3 regions of the Gordonia oleivorans genome follow, and region 2 is predicted to be linked to each of the others. Evidence: riboswitches for the same ligand, from Rfam matches in the RefSeq annotation. Region 2 holds a riboswitch; each other region holds the start of a gene.

The links. A riboswitch is a leader RNA that binds a small molecule or an ion and turns the genes downstream of it on or off. The one in region 2 is predicted to bind cobalamin.
Region 1: another riboswitch for cobalamin. It lies ahead of ABLE92_RS00665 (CbtB-domain containing protein); the one in region 2 lies ahead of ABLE92_RS06675 (FecCD family ABC transporter permease).
Region 3: another riboswitch for cobalamin. It lies ahead of metE (5-methyltetrahydropteroyltriglutamate--homocysteine S-methyltransferase); the one in region 2 lies ahead of ABLE92_RS06675 (FecCD family ABC transporter permease).

The regions. Positions count from the first base shown of each region.
Region 1 is NZ_JBDZDI010000001.1:158,305-163,017, forward strand. Features, by position in the region: gene ABLE92_RS00660 (acyl-CoA dehydrogenase family protein) at 135-1,358, opposite strand; cobalamin riboswitch at 1,559-1,690, shown strand; gene ABLE92_RS00665 (CbtB-domain containing protein) at 1,724-1,948, shown strand; gene ABLE92_RS00670 (CbtA family protein) at 1,961-2,878, shown strand; gene ABLE92_RS00675 ((2Fe-2S)-binding protein) at 2,875-3,525, shown strand; gene ABLE92_RS00680 (CbtA family protein) at 3,605-4,426, opposite strand; gene ABLE92_RS00685 (CbtB domain-containing protein) at 4,452-4,673, opposite strand.
Region 2 is NZ_JBDZDI010000003.1:16,047-20,759, reverse strand. Features, by position in the region: gene ABLE92_RS06685 (ABC transporter substrate-binding protein) at 1-1,051, opposite strand, end outside; gene ABLE92_RS06680 (ABC transporter ATP-binding protein) at 1,060-1,884, opposite strand; gene ABLE92_RS06675 (FecCD family ABC transporter permease) at 1,881-2,954, opposite strand; cobalamin riboswitch at 3,064-3,227, opposite strand; gene ABLE92_RS06670 (Acg family FMN-binding oxidoreductase) at 3,404-4,570, opposite strand.
Region 3 is NZ_JBDZDI010000001.1:127,857-132,569, forward strand. Features, by position in the region: gene ABLE92_RS00550 (solute carrier family 23 protein) at 1-1,035, shown strand, start outside; gene uraD (2-oxo-4-hydroxy-4-carboxy-5-ureidoimidazoline decarboxylase) at 1,045-1,566, shown strand; gene uraH (hydroxyisourate hydrolase) at 1,615-1,941, shown strand; cobalamin riboswitch at 2,098-2,335, shown strand; gene metE (5-methyltetrahydropteroyltriglutamate--homocysteine S-methyltransferase) at 2,490-3,758, shown strand; gene ABLE92_RS00570 (AraC family transcriptional regulator) at 3,842-4,713, opposite strand, start outside.

The sequences.
Region 1 (4,713 bases), on a different contig from region 2:
CCGCGACCATTGGCCACCGCGACCACTGAATCTGGTGCTTGCCGCAGTGGTTGCGCGACCGGGTGTTCGGGGTTGAGACCAACAGATACCGGCCTCGACGACGCCCGGCGTCGAGGCCGGTATCGGCGGCGCGTCTAGGCCAGCAACCCCTTGGCCACGTGGGTCACCTGGATCTCGTTGCTGCCCGCGTAGATCATCAGCGACTTGGCGTCGCGCGCAAGCTGTTCCACGCGATACTCGGCCATGTAGCCGTTGCCGCCGAACAGCTGCACGGCCTCCATCGCCACATCGGTGGCGGCCTTGGACGAATACAGCTTCATCGCCGACGCCTCGGCCAGGCTCGGCGGCTTGCCCGCCTTGGTGCGCTCGATCGCACTGAAGAGCATGTTCTGCACGTTGATCCGGGCCACCTCCATCTCGGCGAGCTTGAGCTGGATGAGCTGGAATCTCCCGATCTCCTGACCCCACAGCGTGCGGGTCTTCGCGTAATCGATGCTCAGGCGTAGACATTCGTTGATGATGCCCATCGCCAACGCCGCGATGCCGATGCGCTCGGCGGTGAAACCGGCCTTTGCCCCTTCTGCGCCACGCGAATCCGAGCCGGTGTCCTCGGTCTCGCCGAGCAGCCGGTCACGACCGAGGCGCACATTGTCGAAGAACAACTCACCGGTCGGCGAGCTCACCATGCCCATCTTCTTGAACGGTTTGCCCTGGGTCAGCCCCTCCATACCCTTGTCGAGGACGAAGGAGAGCACCTTGCGCTCCCGCATCGGGGTGTCCGAGCCGTCGTCGAGTTTGGCGAAGACGACGATCGTGTCGGCGTAGGGACCGTTGGTGATGAAGGTCTTCTGCCCGTTGAGCACGTACTCGTCCCCGTCGCGACGCACCGTGGTCTTCATGCCGCCGAGGGCATCCGAGCCCGAGTCGGGTTCGGTGATCGCCCACGCACCCACCTTCTCCATCGTCACCAATTCGGGCAGCCAGCGCTTCTTCTGTGCGAGGGTGCCCTTGCCGCGGATGGTCGAGGCCGTCAGCCCCATGCTGACGCCCATGGAACCGACGAGCCCGAGGCAGACACCGGCCAGTTCGATGTTGACGATCATGAACATCGAGCCGGCCATGGCACCTCCGCCGCCACCGCCGGACGGCTTCTCCCCGGCGGCCTCGGCGGCCAGCTCCTTTTCCAGCGCATCCTTGGCCATCGCGTCGACACCGAAGGTGGACAACAACTTTCGAGTGATGTCATAGGGCGGCAGCACCCCCGTCTCGAGCTCGTCGATGTGCGGACGGATCTCCTTGTCGATGAACGCGCGCAAGGCGTCGCGCACCATCAGATCTTCCTCTGACCATTCGAACATCGACACACCTCACAAGTAGGGAGCACCAGTGGAACACGTTTCAGCTCCCAACTGTGTCAGCCGCCACTGTCACCGTCAAGGAACAGATCGGAGATTTCATCTCTTTGCTGAGGGATGCGCCGATCCGGACAATGCGGCCACCTCCGCACGGGACTATCGAGACATCCCGGACACCCGTCTTGACCTGCACTCTTCCGGGTGATGTGCTCATCTGCGACGGCGCACGGAACCCGGTGAGAATCCGGGACGGTGGCGCCACTGTGAGCCCGACGTATCGCCCACGCGATACGTCACCGGCAAGTCAGACACGTCGCCGTCACCGAGTTGCACACCATCGACGGGGCGCATCACCCCAGGAGGTTCCGATGACTTCACACGTCGCACAGCCGAGCGCCGGCGTCCAGGTCTCACCCGAGGCGCTGTCCGCCGGGCGTGTCGCCCTGATCCTCGGCATCACCGTCCTGCTGGCCTTGCTGGCCTACTACTTCATCGGCATCGACGAGGGGATGACCTCCGTGTTCGGCAAGACGATGGTCGTCCACGAGTGGGTGCACGACGCCCGCCACTTCCTCGGCTTCCCCTGCCACTGAGCCGGCTGAACGATGTTGGAACTCCGCGTCATCGGGCGCGGAGCCCTGGCCGGTCTGATCGCCGGCATTCTGGGCTTCGTCTTCGCCCGCATCTTTGCCGAACCCGTCATCAACACGGCGATCGACTACGAGTCGGGGCGAGACGAGGTCCTCGATGCCCTCAACCAGGCGGCGGGCCGGGCCACCGAGGCCGAGGGCTCGGAGATCTTCAGTCGATCCATCCAGTCGACGGTGGGCATCGCCACCGGGATCATCGGCTTCTCCGTCGCGATGGGCGCCCTGATCGCGGTCGCCTACCTGGTCCTGATGGGACGAACGGGTCTCCGCGCGCAGTACCTTTCCTGGCTGATCGCCGGCTTCGGATTCCTCGGCATCTACCTGCTCCCGTTCGTCAAGTACCCGGCCAACCCGCCGGCCATCGGACACGACTTCACCATCGCGACCCGCGGACAGCTGTACCTGGCGATGGTGACGATCTCGTTGATCCTCCTCGGACTCGCGGTGTACGTCGCGCACATGTTGCACTCCCGGATCGGCACCTACCGAGCCGTGTTGGTCGCGGGCGCCGGCTTCCTGGTCCTGTTCGGTATCGCACTGGCCGCGATGCCCTCGCTCGGCGACCTGCAGGCGAACGTCGACCACGCCGGCGAATTCGGCTTCGCGCGGGCGTCCACGGAAACGCCGCAGCCGATCACCAACATCCTCGACAAGCCCCTCACCATCGACGGGAAGACCTACGCACCCGGCCAGATCGCCTACCCCGGCTTCGACGCGGACGTGTTGTGGAAGTTCCGCTGGTACTCACTGCTCAATCAGGCGTTGATCTGGCTGGTGATCGGAATGGTGTTCGGCGCGTTGATGAACCGGATGATGCCGTCGGATGACGCGCGGCCGAGTGAGGACCGGCGCGATACGCTCGTCACACGGTGACCCACCTGGACGAACTCGGCCCCTTCTTCGGCGTTGCGCGGCACGCCGCGTCCGACCATGCCATCACTCCGTGGACGCCGATGTCGGACCTGCTCGCCGACCCCGGCATCCTCACCGATCGCGTCGCGCGCGTCCGCGGCGCGCTCGCTGCCGGCGGCCCGGTCGAGGAAAGGGTCGCCGCATCGGTGACACATCTGGGTCTCGTCGCGCGCATCATCGCCCCCGCCATCGCCGTCGAGGCCCTGGGTGATCCACCGATCTCGTTGCGCCCGGACGACATCTGGTGGCAGGACGAACTGGGTGGTCCCTACCCGCTCTCGGTGACCGCGGCGGAACCGGGCACCGACAGCGGCGACTCGGTCGTCGAGGCGCTGACCCACCTCGTCGGTGACACCTTCGGGGTCAGTGCCCGAACCCTGTGGGGCAATGTCGCCTCCGCGGCGAACAGCGCCGCGCAGCTCATCGCCGCGGCCCGGCCCGACCTGCAGGAAGCCGCTCGGGATGCCGCCGACCGACTCCTCGCCGACGGCCGGGTCGAGGGCGGTGCGTTGCGCTCCGGTCCGACATTTCGCCGACGCAGTTGTTGCCTGATCTATCAGGTCAGCGGTGACCGCCGATCCGTCTGCGGCGATTGCGTGCTGACCTGACCGGCGAGTCCCCGGTACAACGACGCCGCCCGGCACCATCGCTGGTGCCGGGCGGCGTCGTCTGTGTTCGGTCTTCGTATCAGCTGTTCGCGTCGGCCATGGCCGACGATCGGTTGGCCGACGATCGACTCATCCACGTCAGCAAGCCGGCGAACGCCGTGGTCAGGACGGTCCACAGGATCACCTGATTGGCGATTGCGTACACCCGGAAATCTCCGATGACTGCGCTCGGGAAACCGGGGAACACGATCCGATCACCGTTCATCAACGGTTCGGGAACCTCGTGGAACTCCGGCAGCAACGCGATCGCGATCGTGACCACCACCAGGAATCCGATCGCCGCAACCACGGCCGAGCCGAGGCCACCCCACCGGGGCCGCAGCCACAATGCGAGGACGACGGCCGCAATCATCGCCACCACTGCGACGATCGTGATGGTGAGGTAGGCACTCGATCGTGCCCCGATGGTGTCGTCGTCACCCACTGCCGGCGGATTGGCCGGGTAGGCGAAGAACGGGACTCCGAAGAACGCGATGAAACCCAGCACGCCGACGGCCGCCGACGCCCACCGGGGATCGGTGTCCGGGAAGTGATGCCCCAGATAGGTCCACAGGATGGTGAACGCGACCGCGAAAAAGGCGCCCATCGCCACCGCGAAGATCACGGTGCCGACGCCTGCGCCGATGTTCTCCTGCACGGACCGGGTGAAGAGCTCGGCACCGTGCTCGTGGCTGGCGTGACCATGCGCGGCCTCGAGTGCCTCCTGCGCCTGCGACCGACCGTCCTCATAGTCGATGGCCTTGGCGACCTGCGGCTCAATGAACAGCCGGGCGAAAACATATGCGACGATGCCGGCGACCAGGCCTGACAGCACGCCCGCGCCGATGAACTTTCTCTCCATGTTCGGTTGTCTCCCTTATCTCGGATCAGTGGCAGGGGAATCCGAGGAAGTGCCGGGAGTCGTGGACGAACTCATGGATGTGGGTGTCGCTGCCGAACACCGACCACGCGCCCTGGTCGTAGCCGATGAAGTAGTACGCCATGGCGGCGAGGATGACGGTGGCGGTCAGCCACAGTGCGGCCGACGCAGCCGAAAGATTGGGAACCGCAAGGGACAGACCCTTGCCGTGATGAGTTGTTGCGACCATCGAACTGATGTCCTTTCGTGGGATGACGCGTCCCTACGGG
Region 2 (4,713 bases):
GTCCGAGTCGCCTGACGTCCAGTGTCGGCGTGATCCGGGACTGCGGAGCGAGGTCGTGGGCCTCGAAGACCTTACGCAGGATTTCCGCGGAATCGATGTTCAGGGGACTCGACACCCACATGGCGTAGGGGAGATTGATGAAGCGGTTTTCCTTGACGGCGCGGAGGTTTCGGCTTGCCGGGTTGCTGCGCAGCGCCGCGATCTTCTCCTCGACGGACTGTCCGGGATAATCGACGAACGCGATCACATCGGGGTCGGCGGTCGCCACACGCTCCCAGCTGACGGTGGTCCAGGTGTCCTGCACATCCTCGGTGGCGTTGCGCGCACCGGCGGCGTCGATGATTCCCTGAGGGCCACCGAAGGACCCGGACGAGAAGACCGTGTCGGTGCCGCTGTCGAACAGGAAGACGGTGGGCTTGTCAGTGGGCTGCGGGGCCGCGCGAAGCGCCTGAAGGCGGGTCTGGACATCGTCGGCAGCCTGTGCGCCGACATCGGCGTTGGCGGTGATGGTCCCGATGTTGCGGAGGTCGGTATCGAGTGCGACCCAGGGATCCATTGTGCCGCGTGCACTCTCGCCGTTGACCTGACGGCATGCCTCGGACAGTTGATAGACATCGATGCCGTGCTGGGCGAGGATCTCGGGCGTGATGCCACGGGATTCACTCATGCCGTAGTTGTATCCGGCGTAGAGCACCTGCGGCCTCGCTCCGACGATGTTCTCCAATGTCGGTTGCTCGGGCGCCACCTGCTTGAGTTCGTCGACCTGAGCGCCGTACTCGAGTCGCAGCACGTCGGCGTCGCGTGCCATCGAACTCACTGCCACGATCTGGTCCGCAGCGCCCGCGGCCAGGGAGATGGCGATCATGCCACCGTCATTGACGAAGAGACGATCGAGCGGCTGGTCGTAGGTGACATCCTCACCGCAGTTGGTGACGGTGACCGTGTCGGCAGATGCGCTGGTCTCGTTGTCGGAGCCACACGCGGTGAGCCCCAATATCAGTGCGGTGACGGCGAGTCCTACTGCGGGAACACGGCGGTGGGTGGTGATCATCTGAGTTGTCATCCTTGATCGGTGTCGTCGGCGGTTACTGCATCGGTGAGCAGCAGGTGAGGTTGTCCGGTTCGGGGGTGGTGCACAACGTCGCCGCGTACCGAGAACACGGTGCGCAGGAGTTCGGAGTCGAGGACCTCGATCGGCGTACCGGCGGCGACGATGCCGCCGTCGGCGATGACCGCGACCTGATCGAAATGCCGCAGCACCAGGTCGAGGTCATGCATCGCGGCGACGATGGTGGCGTCGAGTTCGTCGAGAATCCGCATCAGACGAAGTCGCCACGCGGCGTCGAGGTGATTGGTCGGCTCATCGAGGACAAGAATCGGTGTGTCCTGCGCGAGCGCGCGTGCGAGCACCACACGATGGCGTTCACCGCCGGATAGCTGTGTGCACGATCGTTGTTCAGCGCCTGCGAGCCCAACCGTTTGCAGTGCGCGAGTGATGATCTCACGCTCGGCGTCTCCGGCGGGGGCCCACGGGCTGCGGTGCGGCGTCCGTCCCAGTCCCACGGCTTCGGTCAGTGTGAGTTCGGCCGAGGGCTGCTCCTCCTGGCCGACGACGGCGACCATCCGCGCTCGCTGCCGTGGACGCATCGCGTGCAGGTCGTCGGCACCGAGACGGACGGTCCCGGCCGCCGGTGCCTCGAGTCCGGCGAGTACCCGCAGCAGGGTGGTCTTGCCGGCGCCGTTCGGACCGATGAGGGCCAGGCGCGTCGCCGCCGGAACCGACACATGGACGCCAGAGACGATGACTCGGCCGCCGCGTCGGCATTCGACACCGCACGCGGTCAGCGACACCTCAGGGGCTGCGATGGCCGCCGGGACGCTCATCCGCCACTACCGAAGGAGTACCGACGACGACCCATGAGGTAGAGGAATACCGGGGCACCGATGAGTCCGGTGACGATGCCCAACGGCATCTCCCGCGGTGCGGCCGCCACCCGGGAGATGACGTCCACCCACACCAGGAACAGCGCTCCGCCGCACACGGCGACCGGCAGCATCGCGCGATGCGTGGCCCCCACCAGCATGCGGGCCGCGTGGGGAATGATCAGGCCCACGAACCCGATTCCACCCGACACGGCCACGAGTACGCCGACCAGCACGCCCTGGACCACGAACAAGCCGGTGCGCAGCGCGGCGACGGGTACGCCCAGAGAGGAAGCGGTGTCATTGCCCGTCGCGTAGGCATCAAGCCAGGAATGGATCAGGAGCATGCCGAGCAATGTGGTCAGCACGACCACTCCGGCCAGCGGGACCTTTGCCCAGGTCGCCCCGGCGACACTGCCCAGCATCCAGAACATCACCCCCTCTGCGGCCTGCGGGTCGCCGGCGGAGAAGACCATCAGCGACGACAACGACATGAACGCCGACGACAACACGACTCCGGACAGGATCAGCCGGATCGGAGTCAGCCCGCCCTGGGCCAACGCAACGGAGTACACGGTCACGGTGGCGACCAGCGCTCCGATGAGTGCGCCGCCGGTCAGCGCCCAGATCCCCAGTCCGGCAAGGGCTCCCATCGTCAGTACCGCGGTTGCGCCGACGGCGGCTCCGGCGGAGACACCCAGCAGGTACGGCTCCGCGAGCGGATTGCGCACCAGCACCTGCATCACGGCGCCGGCCAGGGCGAGTCCGGCCCCGACGATCGCGGCCAGGATCGAGCGGGGCAGACGCAGATCCCACACGATCACCGAGTAGGCGGCGTCGACCTCGTTGCCGGTGAACCTGCCGATGACGGTCTGCCACACCTCGGAGATCGGGATGTGTTCGGCCCCGAATGCCACCGACGTCACGAGGCTGAGGCAGGTCAGTGCTGCGAGGACTCCGGTGAGCGCGAGCGGCGGTAGGCGCCGGGCGGCTGGGCCAACCGGAGTGCGGGCGGTGAAGCGGGTCCTGATCCTCGGCGCCGTCACGAGTGAAAATCGTTCCGGCAGCGATGGTGTGAGATGCCGGGAAGGTACACGTCTACCTCGGTGTGTCGGGGTACCTGTGCGCGAGGTACGCGATGGACTCATCGGTGGAACGGCAGGTATCGGACTCGGGAACACCCTCGCGGTCACTCGTGTGATGCCGTGAGGTGAAACCCACACCGTTGCGCGCCAGTCCCGGAGTCGCACCGGGTTCCCTGGCATCCAGCTCTCGGGATGCGAACCGTTCTCGCTGACAGAGCGTAGCAAGTCGGTTTTGTCTCATTGTTCGGGTGGGTTGCTGAGGGCGACGCTGACGTGGCGACCGATGCCGGGGTGAGGTTGCCAGGGTGGGGTGGAACCGGAGTGGACATCAGCACGATGTTCACCGAGCAGGCACTGTCACGCGCCGTCGAGCTCGGCGTCGTCGATCTGCACTGTCACGCTGTGCGTGTCACGTCCGAGAGCGCGCGGCGCGGGGATGGCTCGGCCGCGCGCTCCGGGTATCCGATCCGGAGCGACACCAGACCTTCGTCCTGGGGAATGCCGATCACGTGGCTCCATTGCGGGCCGTATTCGTCCGGCTGTCGCAAGGCCGCGTCACGGGCGATGCGTTCGGTGATCTGGTTCATGTGCTGCATCGCGATTCCCTGTGCGGTCGCGGCGAGATGGATGTGTTGGATCAATCGGCCGCCGGCCAGGCGTGATTGTGGGTTGGCAACGTCGGGAACGCGAAGGATGCCGTAAGCGGTGGCGGTGGCGGTGTGTACGTCGCGAGTGCTCTTGAGCCAGAACGCATCCCCGCTGCTCCGTGATTGTGCGGGAAGGACCTTGGCCGCAGCCAGCATGGCGGGAGCCATCCCCTGGCCGTCAAGAGTCAGTCCGTCACGGTGGCGGTCGATGTCGCTGCGGTCGTTGCGAAACCACGCGAACGACTCTTCGGACATCGGAGTGTCGTCGATGATCGACTGCGTCGCGCGGACATACATTTCGCCGAGGGCACGTCTGCGGTCGGTGTCGGTGATCCATACGACATCGGGCGTCGGTTCACCGAGTCCCGGGGAGTCCGAGGTCAGTGTGGACAGCGCGGTCTCCGACACCGATCGGGAGGCGTACGGGCCGCGATTCGAATGGCGCAGACCGATTGCTTCGGCAAGCGCCCTGTCCTGCGTGCTGGGCACGACCCCCGGCTGCAGTGCGAGATGGGCGATGTGGCCGGCGTTGGCGTCGGGGAGTGGGGTGACCTCGGCGACGAGTCCGCGGGCACGTGCCGCGATTGCCATGTTCTCGATCGCGCAACCGAATCCGACCATACGTTCGCGGCCGTCGGAATCCATGATCGGCATCGCGCGAGTGGGATCGGCGTACAGGTCGATGCTGTCGGTGCCGACGACAAACGTCCACGGCTGGATGTTGTGGGGATTGGCGGCGAGGACTCCGGCGGCGACGATTCCGCCGACCCCTCGCTCGGATTGCCACTGCGTCCACAGGTCATACGGTGTGCCCTCGCCGGAGTCGAAGACACCGTTGGTCGCCGCGCGGATACCCACCGCCCCGCTGCCCACCACGACGAGGGCAAGTGCCCCCAGCCCGACGCCTTTCAGCACTGATCGACGGTTCAGGTGCGTTGTGGGCGGTGTTGACGCCTCTGGTTCGCCATCTTCGCCATCTTCGCCGGAACGCGAATCCGGGGGATCCTCGGGGGTAGATTCAGCACCGACCGATTCGGTGTCGTCTGCGTGTGATTCGT
Region 3 (4,713 bases), on a different contig from region 2:
ACCGCCTTCTCGGAGAACGTCGGTCTGGTGCGCCTGACCGGGGTGAAGAGCCGGTGGGTGGTGGCCTGCGCCGGTGTCATCATGATCATCCTCGGTCTGCTGCCCAAGCTGGCCAAGGTCGTCGAGTCGATTCCGGCCCCGGTGCTCGGCGGCGCCGCCCTGATCATGTTCGCAACCGTGGCGATCGTCGGAATCCAGACCCTGACGTCGGTGGACTTCACCGACCACCGCAACCTCATCATCGCCGCCACGTCCCTTGCCGTGGCCCTGTACGTGCAGTTCTCGCAGTCGTCGGTCCCCTCCCAGGTGATCGAGAAGAGCGGCAGCATCACCGACGTCCCGGAACTGCCCGGTGTCGATCAGGCGATGCCCAACATGGTGTTGCAGATCCCGTTCTCCACCGGCATCACGATGGGCGCGATCTGCGCAATCCTGTTGAATCTCTTGTTCTTCCACGTCGGCGGCAAGGGACCCGCGGTCGCCGGCAAGGGCTCGATCACCCTCGACGAGGTCAACACCATGTCGCGTGAGGAGTTCCGGGAGACCTTCGGCGAGGTCGTCCAGGGCGTCGACTGGGTGCTCGACCGCGCCTGGGAGCAGCGTCCGTTCGAGGACGTGCACGATCTGCGTATCGCGTTCCAGGAGGCGATGCTCACCGGCAGCGACACCCAGCAGATGGACCTGATCCAGGCGTTCCCCGACCTCGGTGCCGAGAACGAGTACGGCGAACTGACCGCGGTCGATCACAAGGGGCTCTCACATCTGGAGGAGACCGAGCACGAGAACGTCGTCAATCTCGCGAGCGCCTATCGCGAGCACTTCGGGTTCCCGCTGGTGATCTGCGCCCGTGAAACCGAACGGTACGACCGGGTGCTGCGCAACGGCTGGGCCCGCATGGACAACTCCGAAACCTCCGAGAAGTCCTTCGCGCTCATCGAGATCGCCAAGATCGTCAACTACCGGTTCGACGATCTCGTGGCCGACGCCAATCCGTTGACGTCGGTGCGATTCGGCCGCCAGCCCGAGCTCTCCTAGGCTGGGGCAGTGCGACGAGTGGATTGGCGTGGACTGGCCAGCTTCAATGAACTGTCCGAGAGACAGGCCATCGGCACCCTTTACGACTGCTGCAGCTCATCGATCTGGGCGCTGCGGGTGGCCAGGGCCCGACCCTTCGTCGACGATGAGGCCTTGCTCGAGTACGCCGACCTGATCCTCGCCGAACTCACCGAGGCCGATCTCGACGAGGCCCTGGCCGGCCATCCGCGCATCGGTGACCGCCCCGACAACGCCTCCTCGCAGCGGGAGCAGTCGGGGGTCGCCGGTGCGGACCCGGCCGTCCTGGCCGAACTCAAGGACCTCAACAGGGCCTACGACGAAAAGTTCGGGCACGTCTACCTGGTGTTCGCCAACGGCCGCCCGGCCGCGGAACTGCTGGCCATCCTCAAGGAGCGCATCCGCAACGACGCCGCGACCGAACGACGGGTGATGCGCATGGAGCTGGCGAAGATCAATCGCGCCCGGCTGCAGCGCATGCTCACCCCGGCCATCGAGTATGTTGACGACTGATCACCGCACCGCATCCGGCGGTCCGACATCGCAAGGGAGCGAACACCGATGACCGGTCTGTCCACCCACGTCCTCGACGCGGTCTCGGGATCGCCGGCCGTCGGTGTGGCGGTGTCCCTGCAGGACGCCGCCGGCGGCGAGGTGGCCGCGGGCGTCACCGATTCCGACGGCCGGATCGGCCAGGTGAACACCGAGCCGCTGATCCCGGGCATCTATCATCTCGTCTTCGACACCGGAAACTGGTTCGCCGACAACAACATCGACGGCTTCTATCCCGAGATCGACATCTGTTTCACCGTCGACGACCCGGACCGCCACTACCACGTTCCGGTGCTGCTGAGCCCCTTCGCGTACTCGACGTACCGCGGTAGCTGAGCGAGCTCAACCGCTCACATCGCACACCACTGACGGCGCCCGCCACCCCACTGTCAGCGCCCGCCACCCCACTGACAGCGCCCCGACCTGCCGTAACGACGGATCGATAACGGTCATCGCATGGACCGCCGACCGGGGCGGCGGCGGAGTGTGTGTATCCTGGCCTGCGCAGTTGGTTCGCCACCCGGGAAGTCATGGAGCCCCTACACCCGGGCCAGGCGTCGAAAGAGGGAATCCGGTGTGAATCCGGAACTGTCCCGCAGCGGTATGTCGGAACGACCGCCGTCACATGCACTGGGCACACACGCCCGGGAAGCGACGGCCAGTAGGAACCGGGTCAGCGATGATCTGCCCGCCGACGAGTCCGAAGACCTGCCTGCTGTACCGGTCGCGCCGCGATCGGTGGATCGTCGCCTCGTGGAATGGGCGTTGGTCGGACAGGCAGCAACAGGCGAACCGACTTCTTGCGGTAGTTCGCCACGGGGCTTGATCGACCCACTCTGCAAGGGCGACGGACCGTCGGAAACCATTGCAGGAGCGTCACACTCATGTCCGTGAGTACCACCAGCAGTTCTACTCCGAAAGCTGCACCCTTCACCGCCACCGTCCTCGGTACGCCTCGCATCGGCCCGCGCCGCGAACTCAAGCGCGCCATCGAGGGTTACTGGGCCGGGCGCGTCGACGCAGACGAACTGGCCGCCGTCGGCGCCGAACTACGCCGCGACACCTGGGCGCAACTCGCCTCGGCGGGCCTCGACTCGATTCCCGTCAACTCGTTCTCGTACTACGACCAGGTTCTCGACACCGCGATCATGCTCGGCGCACTGCCCGAGTGTTTCGCCGCGATCGACGATGCGCTGGACCGCTACTTCGCCGCCGCCCGTGGCACCGCCGGCGAGATCGACAACGCCGAGTACGAGCGACAGATGCGCGCCGAGATCGCCGACGCGATCGCACTGCAGGAAAAGATCGGGCTCGACGTGCTCGTCCACGGCGAGCCGGAGCGCAACGACATGGTGCAGTACTTCGCCGAGCAACTCGACGGATTCTTCGCCACCGCCAATGGGTGGGTCCAGTCCTACGGCACCCGGTGCGTGCGCCCGCCGATCCTTTTCGGCGACGTGTCGCGTCCCACGCCGATGACCGTCGACTGGATCACCTACGCCCAGTCGCTGACCGGTAAGCCGGTGAAGGGCATGCTCACCGGCCCGGTCACCATCCTGGCGTGGTCGTTCGTGCGCAACGATCAGCCGCTGTCGGTCTCCGCCGATCAGATCGCCCTGGCGATCCGCGACGAGACCGTTGATCTCGAACGCGCCGGCGTGGGCATCATCCAGGTCGACGAGCCGGCCCTGCGCGAACTGCTCCCGTTGCGCAACGCCGACAAGCAGGCGTATCTGGATTGGGCTGTCCGTGCGTTCCGTCTGTCGACGTCGGGCGTCGCCGACACCACGCAGGTGCACACCCATCTGTGCTACTCGGAGTTCGGTGAGGTGATCGGTGCGATCGCCGACCTCGACGCCGACGTCACCTCCATCGAGGCGGCCCGGTCGAGCATGGAGGTGCTCGACGATCTCAACTCCGTCGGCTTCTCCAATGGTGTCGGTCCGGGCGTCTACGACATCCACTCCCCGCGTGTCCCGGACACCGGCGAGATCGAGACGTCGCTGCGTGCGGCCCTCAAGGCCGTTGGCCCGGAACGCCTCTGGGTCAACCCCGACTGCGGGCTCAAGACCCGCGGCAATGAGGAGGTCATCGCGTCGCTGACCAACCTGGTCGCGGCGGCCGCCGCCGTCCGGGCGGGCGCCGACGCCTGAGTCGACCCGCACAGCTCCGACGCCGATCCATCACCCGCCCGTCGCGGGGGTGGATCGGCGTCGGACCTTCTTCTCACCGATGCCTATATCCCTCTGCCGCCCACCACATCCGAGGGGCACACTCCGTAGCGGTTGCGGAACGCTGCCGCAAACCGGCCCGAATGCGTGAATCCCCACCGCAGTGCGACCTCGGTGACGGAATCGGCTGTTTCACCGGCCAATTCGTCGTGAACGCCACGTAACCGGATGTCGGTCAAGCACTCTCGGGGTGTCTTGCCGATGTACTCCTTGAAGCCCTCCTGCAGTCGTCGTACGCTCACCCCGGCGACCTCGGCCATGTCGGCCGCCGACCACGCCCGCGCCGGATCGGCACGGATCGCATCCAGTACCCGGGTGACGATCCGGGGCCGCACTGCCTGCCGGTCCGACGGCGATTCGGGAAGTGCCGCAACGAGAAACGCGTCGGTGAGCGACGTGGCCAGCTGCTCGGCGATCAGCGGATTGGACAGCAACGGGTCGTCGCCGGGCTGACCGGCCACCGACCGCACCAGGCGGAACCAGCTCGCCATCTCGGGCACACCCAGATCCAGCTGATCCGGGATCACCACGTCGGTGTCACCGGCCACGCGGATCGCCTCGCGGTGCGCGAAGTCCCGATCGATCTTGACTCCCACGATCGTGCAGTCCCCCGACCAGCGGGTGATGTCGACCGGCGTATCCGGCGGGTTCACGGTCGCATGGCCGCTCGTCGACACCACCGTCCGGCCGTGCACCGCCGTCTCGAGCACCCCACCGAGCGGCACATTGATCCCGTACGCCCCGGGATGGTCACTGTGGATGGCCACCTCGGCTCCCCAACCGATCCGCGCGATCCGCAACGGACCGACCACCGTCACGTTCACGTCGGCCTCGGTGGCCGCACTCCCCGCGTCGAGAGGCTTCAGCTCGTGCGGGA